Regions from separate parts of the Variovorax sp. RA8 genome, predicted to be linked through region 1. Evidence: predicted binding sites of a transcription regulator. Region 1 holds the regulator's gene; the other holds the start of a gene.
The links. Region 1 encodes sigma-54, which starts transcription at its own class of promoters, with help from an activator protein. Its sites were predicted from a motif close to TGGCANGNAANCTGCTTT; they were not measured.
Positions count from the first base shown of each region.

Region 2: a site for sigma-54 is predicted at 2,869-2,886, ahead of E5P3_RS14445 (transglutaminase family protein). Genes of this name have one in related genera too.

Region 1 is NZ_LR594662.1:5,874,596-5,879,573, reverse strand. Features, by position in the region: gene E5P3_RS28005 (YceI family protein) at 1-134, shown strand, start outside; gene E5P3_RS28000 (YceI family protein) at 181-810, shown strand; gene E5P3_RS27995 (phospholipase D family protein) at 881-2,485, opposite strand; gene E5P3_RS27990 (RNA polymerase factor sigma-54) at 2,488-4,077, opposite strand; gene lptB (LPS export ABC transporter ATP-binding protein) at 4,092-4,874, opposite strand; gene lptA (lipopolysaccharide transport periplasmic protein LptA) at 4,889-4,978, opposite strand, start outside.
Region 2 is NZ_LR594662.1:3,067,250-3,072,227, forward strand. Features, by position in the region: gene E5P3_RS14445 (transglutaminase family protein) at 1-2,813, opposite strand, end outside; gene E5P3_RS14450 (DNA internalization-related competence protein ComEC/Rec2) at 2,979-4,978, shown strand, end outside.

The DNA of each region.
Region 1 (4,978 bases):
CCGCCGCCGGAAGCTTTACGATCCAGCGCCTCGCCTTCAAGGTCGGCGAGGGCGAATGGGCTGACACCGCGATGATCGGCGACGAAGTGCAGGTGCGCTTTAAGCTCGTCCTGACAGGCCTGCGTCCACTCTGACTTTGCCATGCACGCATCCACCGCCACGCCCAAGCCCGCCATGAAGATGATCAAGTCCGTTGTTGCCGCCGCACTGCTGGCTGCCGCCTCCCTGGCCGCCGCGCAGACCGCGCCGGAAATGGCCGCGCAGCCCGCCGGCGGACCGGTCAAGGGCGCGAGCTATGTGGTCGACCCCACGCACACCTTCGTGATGTACGAGATGGGCCACTACGGCACCACCACCAACCGCGGCCGCTTCAGCACGAAGGACGGCACCATCAAGATCGACGGCACGGGCAAGGGCGGCAAGATCGACATCACGATGGACATCGGCTCCATCAACACCGGCGTCGACCTGCTCAACCGCCATGTGCTGAGCAAGGATTTCTTCAACGTCGCCGAGTTTCCGGTGGCCCGTTTCGTGGCCGAGAAGATCGACTTCAGCGGCGACAAGGTGACCGAGGTCGACGGCTCGCTCACGATGATGGGCCAGACCCGGCCGGTCAAGCTCAAGGCCAACCGCTTCGGCTGCTACCTGAGCCCGCTCATCAAGCGCCAGGTCTGCGGCGGCGACTTCGAGACGACGGTGGAGCGCAGCAGCTGGGGCATCACCTGGGGCATCCCCTTCGGGTTCGAGGACAAGGTGCGGCTGCTGGTGCAGGTGGAGGCGGTGAACATCACGGGCGGGCCGGGCTGAGTCCGAAGCCGGCTGGTTGGAAAGCGGAACTTCCCGAACTGGTCACAGGTTGTGGCCACCTCGGCCTTCTCTACAGCAAACTCTCCGGCGCCAGCGGCGCCAGGATCTCCAGCATCACGCGGTCCCAGAGGGTGGAGTCGGGCTCGCTGGTCAGCACCTGCTCGACGCCGGCCTCCTCGCTGACCCATTCGATGCGCTCGGTGCCCGGCGCGAAGCGCACCTTGTAGGCGCCCTGCTGCTTGAGCACCTCGATCAGCTTGAGCACCTGCTGCGCCATCTGGGGGCTGAAGATGATCAGCCCGATCTCGGTGTTGTGCATGTCGGAGCGCGGATCGAAGTTCATCGAGCCGACGAACAGCGTGCGTCCGTCGATCACCGCCGACTTGGCATGCAGGCGCCCGATCTGCGTGCCGAAGAGGCCGAGGCGCACGCTGCGCCGGGTGCGCTGGGAGCTGAGTTCGTAGATCTCGGCGCCGAGCCTGAGCATGTCTTCGCGGTAACGGCGGTAGCCGGTGTGCACCACCGGCTCGTCGGTGGCGGCCAGCGAGTTGGTGACCACGCTGATCTTCATGCCGCGCCGGCGCACCTCGCGCATCGCCTCCAGCCCGCCCTTGCCGGGGATCAGGTAGGGCGAGACGATGGTCACGTCGGAGCGCCCACGGCGGATCTGCTCGATCACGTTGTAGCGCACGCTGTCGACGTCCAGCAGCGGGATGCCGCCATAGGTCACCTGCCTGCCGATCACCCGGTCGGGCGAATCGGCGTAGGCCTCTGCCCGGGTCCAGATCAGGTCCAGCCTGCCGGCCTTGATGTCCTCCACGAGGGGGCTGTAGCCCAGCACGTCGTTGGGTGCGGGCGGGCGCGGGGGTGGCGTGGTCTGCGGACCGCTCAGCGCCTCGAAGCGGCGCTGGCGTTCCTCGCGCGGCACGGAGGATGCCACCACGGTCTCAATGGGGCGCACGTACTCGCTGTTCCAGTATTGGTCGAACAGGCTGGCCAGCCGCGGGATGAGCGCCCCGGCGACGAAGGTGTCGAGGTCGATGAAATTGGCGCCCGCCGTCTGCGTGAAGTACTCGTTGCCGATGTTGCGCCCGCCGGCCACCGCCATCGCGCCGTCGGCGATGAAGAGCTTGTTGTGCATGCGCCGGTTCACGCGGCTGAAGTCGAACAGTGACGCGGAGAAGCGCCCGAGCATGCTGCCGCGCCCGGCCGGGAAGGGATTGAACAGGCGCAGCTCCAGGTTGGGCGTGGCGGCCAGCGCCAGCAGCAGATCGTCCTCGCCCGAGGTGTAGAGATCGTCCATCAGCAGGCGCACGCGCACGCCGCGCAGGGCGGCGTCGCGCAGCGTGCGCAGCAGGTAGCGGCCGGTCTCGTCGTTGTGGATCTGGTAGTACTGCACGTCCAGCGTGCGCTGGGCCCGGCGCGCCAGCTCGAGCCGGGTGTCGAGCGCGAAATCGCCGCCGGGCATCAGGCGGAAGCCGCTCAGGTCGGGGTCGGGCTGCGAGCTTTTCGCGATGCGGCCCAGCGCAGTGTCAGGAGACAGCGGCACCGCCCTGGAGGGCGTGCGCTCGAACTCGGCAGGCAGCACGGCACAGCCGCTGGCCAGGAAGAGTAGCGCCCCCAATGCCAAGCCCAGGCGCACCCACTGCGGCCAGCGGCTCCGGCGCGCGCGCATCGCTACAAGGCCTTGCGCAGGTTGGCAGGCGCGATGCGCAGCGCCTCGCGGTACTTGGCCACCGTGCGGCGCGCGCACTCGATGCCCTGCTCCTTGAGCATCTCGGAAACCTGGCTGTCCGACAGCGGCTTCTTCACGTCCTCGGCGCTCACGAACTGCTTGATCAGGGCGCGCACCGCGGTGCTGGAGGCGTTGCCGCCGGTCTCGGTGCCCAGCGCCGAGCCGAAGAAGTACTTGAGCTCGACCGTGCCGTAGGGCGTGGACATGTACTTGGCAGTGGTCACGCGGCTGATGGTGGATTCGTGCAGGCCCAGCTCGTCGGCGATCTCGCGCAGCACCAGCGGGCGCATGGCGAGCTCGCCGTGGACGAAGTAGTTCTTCTGCCGCTCCACGATCGCGTTCGACACGCGCAGGATGGTGTCGAAGCGCTGCTGGATGTTCTTGATGAACCAGCGCGCCTCCTGCAGCCGCTGCGACAGCGCCTGGCTGCCCTCACCCTTGTGCGCCTTCAGCGCGCCGGCGTAGATGTCGTGCACGCGCAGCCGCGGCATCACCTCGGGGTTGAGCATGACGCGGAACCTGGCGCTGGTGCCGTGGCCCACGCGCGTGACGATCACGTCGGGGATGACGATGTTGCGCTCGACGTTGGCGAAGCGGCGTCCGGGCTTGGGCTCCAGCCGCGCGATAAGCTGCAGGGCGGCGCGCACTTCCTCCTCGTTGCTGCGGGTGAGCGTGGCCAGGCGCTTGAAGTCGCGCTTGGCGAGCAGCTCCATCGGCTGCTTGCAGATTGCGATCGCGGTCCGGCGCACCTGCTTCTCGTCCTCGGTGTCGTCCTCTTCCTGCTGCGCGCGCAGCTGGATGGCGAGGCACTCGGCCAGGCTGCGGGCACCGACGCCGACCGGCTCCAGGTTCTGCAGCAGGCCGAGCGCGACCTGGAAGTGGTGCACCAGCTCGTCGAACTGTTCGTTGTCGTCGCCGGCCAGGCCGGAGGCCAGGGCCGGCAGCGAGTCCTCGAGGTAGCCGTCGTCGTTGAGCGACTCGATCAGGAAGCGCAGCGCGGCGCGGTCGTTCTCCTCCAGGCGCAGGCTCAGTGCCTGGCGATGCAGGAAGGACTGCAGCGACTCCTGGCTGCTGGCGAGTTCGGTCGCATCGGGGCGCTCGTTGTCGCCGGTGCCGCTGTTGCGCGCGGGCGCGTCGCCGCCCCATTCGCTGTCGTCCGGCGCGAGGTCGACCGTGCCGTCGCCTTCCCAGTCGGGCTCGCTCTCCGGGCCTTCGGCGGCCGCGGCTGTCTCGCTGTCGGCGGGGGAGGCCGGCGCACTGTCGGCGGACGCCGCAGCGGGGGTCGCGACGAACTCGGACTCGCTGTCGACCTGGCGGTCATCGTCGCGCACCGGCGCGTCGGCCGAGTCGAGCCCGAACTCTTCGCGCGGCGCCTCGTCGGCCGTGCGCTCCAGGAAAGGGTTCTCGTCGAGCATCTGCTCGACTTCCTGGCTCAACTCGAGCGTCGACAGCTGCAGCAGCCGGATCGACTGCTGCAATTGCGGCGTCAGCGCGAGGTGCTGCGAGACGCGCAGCGAGAGCCCTTGCTTCATTGAATGACAAGCCCTTACATCCGGAAGTGCTCGCCGAGGTAGACGCGCCGCACCTCGGCGTTGTCGACGATCTCCGATGGCGTGCCTTGTGCCAGCACATGCCCGTCGCTGATGATGAAGGCGTGATCGCAGATGCCCAGCGTCTCACGCACGTTGTGGTCCGTGATGAGAACGCCGATGCCGCGCTCCTTCAGGAAGTTGATGATCCGCTGGATCTCGATCACCGCGATCGGATCGATGCCGGCGAAGGGCTCGTCCAGCAGGATGAAGCGCGGCTGGGTGGCCAGCGCGCGCGCGATTTCGACGCGGCGGCGCTCGCCGCCCGACAGCGCCAGCGCAGGAGAATCGCGCAGGTGGTCCACGCGCAGGTCGTGCAGCAGCTCGCTCAGGCGTTCCTCGATGCGCTGCTTCGACAGCGGCAGCGGCCGGCCGTCGCCGTTCGGCTCGCGCTGCAGTTCGAGCACCGCGCGCACGTTCTCCTCGACCGTCAACTTGCGGAAGATCGAGGCCTCCTGCGGCAGGTAGCTCAAGCCCATGCGGGAGCGGCGGTGGATCGGCATGTGCGCGATCGGCACTCCGTCGATGCTGATCTCGCCCGCGTCCGCACGCACCAGGCCGACGATCATGTAGAAAGAGGTGGTCTTGCCGGCGCCGTTGGGACCCAGCAGGCCGACCACCTCGCCCTTGTCGACGCCCAGCGAGACGTCCTTGACGACCTTGCGGCTGCCGTAGGTCTTCTGCAGGCCGCGCGCCTCGAGGCGGCTGCCCGTCGCTTCGCCGGGGCCATGGGGGGCCATATCGGGGTCCGCCCTCACTTGCGTTCTTCCCCGCCGAGGGTGGTGGTCGAGCGCAGGCCGCTGCCGCTCGCCGGTGCTGCGGCAGGCGCCGCGGGCGGCCGGGT
Region 2 (4,978 bases), 2.8 Mb from region 1:
CAGCGCGTCACGGGCGCGCGGTAGGGCGCGTCCCAGAAGCGCGCCACCATGGCGCGCAGCAGCAGCTGCTGCGCGATGCTCATGCGCGCATGCGGCGGCATCTCGAAGGCGCGCAGCTCCAGCAGGCCCAGGCGGCCGGTGGTGGCATCGGGCGAGTACAGCTTGTCGATGCAGAACTCGCTGCGGTGGGTGTTGCCGGTGACGTCGACCAGGATGTTGCGCAGCGTGCGGTCGACCAGCCAGGGTGGCATGCCGTCGCCGTGGATCTCGCGGTTGCGCGCGATCTGGGCCAGCGCGATCTCGAGCTCGTAGACCTGGTCGTTGCGCGCCTCGTCCACGCGCGGCGCCTGGCTGGTCGGGCCGATGAACATGCCCGAGAACAGGTAGCTGAGCGAGGGATGGTTGTGCCAGTAGAGCAAAAGGCTGGCGAGCAGCTCGGGCCGGCGCAGGAAGGGGCTGTCGGCGGGCGTGGCGCCGCCCAGCACGAAGTGGTTGCCGCCGCCGGTGCCGGTGTGGCGGCCGTCGGTCATGAACTTCTCGGCCGACAGCCGGGTCTCGAAGGCGGCGCCGTAGAGGAACTCGGTGTGGGCCACCAGCTCGCGCCAGTTGTGGGCCGGATGGATGTTGACCTCGATCACGCCGGGGTCGGGCGTGACCTGCAGGAGCTTGAGGCGCGGGTCGCGCGGCGGCGGGTAGCCTTCGATCACCACCCGCAGGTCCAGCTCGTCGGCCGTGGCCTCGACCGCGGCGAGCAGGTCGAGGTAGTCTTCCAGCCGCGCCAGCGGCGGCATGAAGACGTAGAGCACGCCCGAGGCGCTGCCGACCTTCTCGGCCGCAGGGCCGTTGGCGCGGCGTGGGTCGCGCACCTCCACGCACAGCGCGGTGCGCGTGACCCAGTGGGCCGACTCGCCGCGGTTTGGAGGGCGCACCGTGCCCGGCTCCAACGCGGCCTGGACGCGCGCCGCGACGGGATTGCCGTGCGTGGCCTGGAAGCGCACCGCGGCCGGAGCCTGCTGCGGCGTGCCGAAGCCATAGGGCACCTCGGCGAGGTCGGGCGCATTGCCCAGCATGCCCTCGTAGCGCTCGCGGAACAGGGCCGAGGCCGGCAGGGGTGCACGTGGGGCGTTGGGGTCCCGTTCGATGAGGTAGGGGTAGTCCCCCTTGCTGGCCCAGGGCTGCGAATCCAGCGGCAGGCGGTAGCCCATCGGCGAATCGCCGGGGATCAGGTACAGGCGGTCGTCGCGCAGGAACCACGGGCCGGTCTTCCACGCCGGGCCGGCGAGCGCGGGCGCATCGGTCTCGGCGTTCGCGGCCTCGAGCGGCAGCACGTAGCCGACGACGGCATCGAGCTTCTGCGTGAACACGCGGCGCAGGCGCACGCGCTCCATCTCGTCGTCGAGCTTGGAGTCGAAGGGATCGACATTCACAGGCAGGCGGCGTTCGCGCCAGAGGTAGTAGTAGACGTCCTCGTGGCCAGGCTGCACGAAGCGGTCGGTCAGGCCCAGCTTGCGCGCCAGCGCGCGGGTGAAGCGCTGCGCGTCTTCGCTGGTGTACTGGGTGGGATGGCGCTCGTCGGCGAAGAGCTCGGGCCGCTGCCATACGGCCTGGCCGTCCGTGCGCCAGTAGATCGACAGGGCCCAGCGCGGCAACTGCTCGCCCGGGTACCACTTGCCCTGTCCGAAATGGAGGAAGCCGCCCTGGCCGTATTCGTCGCGCAGGCGTTGCACCAGCGCGGTCGCGTAGCCGCGCTTGGTGGGGCCGAGCGCATCGGTGTTCCATTCGGCCGCGTCGCGGTCGGTGGTGGCGACGAAGGTGGGTTCGCCGCCCATGGTGAGCCGCACGTCGCCGGCCGCAAGGCGTGCATCCACCGCTTCGCCCAGCGCCAGCACCTCGGCCCACTCGTCGTCGGTGTAGGGCTTGGTCACGCGCGGCGACTCGTGGATGCGGGTGACCTTCATCTCGTGGGCGAAGTCCACCTCGGCCTCGTCGACCGCGCCCTCGATCGGCGCGGCGCTCGACGGCGTGGGCGTGCACGCCAGCGGAATGTGGCCTTCGCCGGCCATCAGGCCCGAGGTGGCGTCGAGGCCGATCCAGCCGGCGCCGGGCAGGTAGACCTCGCACCAGGCGTGCAGGTCGGTGAAGTCGACCGTGGTGCCGCTCGGGCCGTCGAGTGCCTTCACGTCGGGCGTGAGCTGAATGAGGTAGCCCGAGACGAAGCGCGCCGCCAGCCCTACGTTTCGCAGCAGCTGCACCAGCAGCCAGCCGGAGTCGCGGCAGGAGCCCGACCCGCTGGCCAGCGTCTCCTCGGGCGTCTGCACGCCGGGCTCCATGCGGATCAGGTAGTTGACGTCCTGCTGCACCTGCTGATTGAGGCCGACCAGGAAATCGATGGTGCGCTGCGTCTTGCGATCGATCTTCTCGAGGTAGGCGGCCACCAGTGGGGTGGCGGGTTCGGTCACGAGGTAGGGTGCCAGCTCGCGCGCCTGCGATTCGGTGTACTTGAAGGGGAAGTTCTCGGCCTGCGGCTCGAGGAAGAAGTCGAAGGGGTTGTAGACCGCCATCTCGACCACCAGGTCGACCGTGACCTTGAACTCGCGCGTCTTCTCGGGGAACACCAGCCGCGCGAGGTAGTTCGCGAACGGGTCCTGCTGCCAGTTGACGAAGTGCTGCTCGGGCTCGACGCGCAGCGAATACGAGATGACGTTGCTGCGGCAATGCGGCGCCGGACGCAGGCGTACCACCTGGGGCCCCAGTTGCACCGGCCGGTCGTACTTGTAGTGGGTGACGTGGTGAAGTGCGGCGTGGATGGACATTTTTTTCGATGGCGTCGAAGCGCCCCTGAACGAGGACGCATACTAGCTGACACGCTTAGCAATTAGCGCGCCACAGAGCGCAGCAGGGAGGGATTGCAGCATGTCATCCGTGAGTGTTTCGTGACGGCCGACGCGCAGGGCCGCGGCCTGGGTTCCTTTGCCCTGATGGGCGGCTCGGTGCTGGGCGCGGCGGTGCAGCTTCAGCAGCCAGCTTTGTGGGAGCCCGCCGCTTATGCCGGCCTGCTGCTGGCCGCCGCGGCGGGCTGGCTGTTGCTGCGACGTGTGCGGTGGTGGTTCTTGCCGCGGCTGCTGCTGCCGGCACTGCTGCTGGTCGGCGCGCTGGCCGGGGCCGGTCTGGCAGGCTGGCGCGCCTGCGCCTATGCGGCCGAGGCACTCGACCCCGCGCTCGAAGGCCGCGACCTGGAGGTGCTGGGCGTGGTCTCGCAGATGCCGCAGCACGGCGATGGAACGGTGCGCTTTCTCTTCGATGTCGAGCGCGCCCGTTGGGCTGGCGATGCCGGGAGCGACCTGCCGCGCGCGCCCTCGCGCGTTGCGCTCGGCTGGTATGCAGACAACACCGGCCTTTGGGGGCGCGCGCCCGAGGAGTCCTCGCGCGCCGAGCCCACCGCGGCGCCGGGCGGCGTGCACGCGGGCGAGCGCTGGCGCATGACGGTGCGCCTGAAGGCGCCGCACGGCAACCTGAACCCGCATGGCTTCGACCAGGAACTGCGGCTCTGGGAGCAGGGCGTGCAGGCCAGCGGTTATGTGCGCACGGGCGCGCGGGATGCGCGGCCACAGCCGCAGGGCCAGACCTGGCGCCATCCGGTCGAGCGTGCGCGCGAGGCCGTGCGCGACGCGGTCTTCGAGCGCGTGCCCGAGCGCCGGCAGGCCGGCGTGATCGCGGCGTTGGTCACGGGCGACCAGAACGCGATCGAGCGTGCCGACTGGGACGTGTTCCGCGCCACCGGCGTCGCGCACCTGATGTCGATCTCGGGCCTGCACATCACGATGTTCGCCTGGCTCGCCGCGTGGGTGGTGGGGGCCGCCTGGCGCCGCAGCAGCCGCCTGATGCTGTGGCTGCCCGCGCCGCACGCGGCTTTGATCGGCGGCGTGTTGCTGGCGGCGCTGTATGCGCTCTTCAGCGGCTGGGGCCTGCCCTCGCAACGCACGGTGTGGATGCTCGCCACGGTCGCGCTGCTGCGCCTTTCAAGGCGGCAGTGGCCCTGGCCCTTCGTCTGGCTGTGCACCTGCGCGGTGGTCGTGGCCGTCGACCCGTGGGCGCTGATGCAGGCCGGCTTCTGGCTCAGCTTCGTCGCAGTCGGCGTGCTGTTCGCCACCGGCGCCGCCGATGAGGGCGGCACAGGCATCGCGACGCGCCTGGCGCGCATGGCGCGCGAACAATGGGCGGTGACGCTGGCGTTGACGCCACTCAGCCTGCTGCTCTTCCAGCAGGTCTCGAGCGTCGGGCTGCTGGCCAACGCCATCGCCATTCCGTGGGTCACGCTCGTGCTTACGCCGCTTGCCATGTTCGGCGTGCTGCTGCCGCCGCTGTGGGACCTGGCCGCCCGGGCGGTGCAACTACTGGCGCTGGTTCTGCAGTGGCTGGCCGAACTGCCGCTGGCCACGCTGTCGGCACCGGCGCCCGCGCTCTGGGCCAGCGTCGCCGGCGTGGCGGGCGGGGTGCTGCTGGCCATGCGCCTGCCGAGGGCGCTGCGCGTACAGGGGCTGCCGCTGCTGTTGCCCGCGCTGCTCTGGCAGGCGCCACGGCCTCCGGCGGGCGAGTTCGAGCTGCTGGCCGCCGACATCGGGCAGGGCAACGCGGTGCTGGTGCGCACCGCCACCCACGGCCTGCTGTATGACGCCGGCCCGCGCTACAGCCTGGAAAGCGATGCCGGCCACCGGGTGCTGGTGCCGCTGTTGCGCGCGCTGGGCGAGCGGCTGGACACCGTCGTCCTGAGCCACCGCGACAGCGACCACACCGGCGGCGCGCCGGCAGTGCTGGCGATGCAGGCCGAGGCCGAACTGCGCAGCTCGGTCGAGGCCGGGCATCCGCTGCAGCATCTGCGGCCGGTGCAGCGCTGTCTGGCCGGCCAGGCCTGGACGTGGGACGGGGTGCGCTTCGAGATCCTCCATCCCCAGGAGGCCGACTATGCCGGCTTCACCAA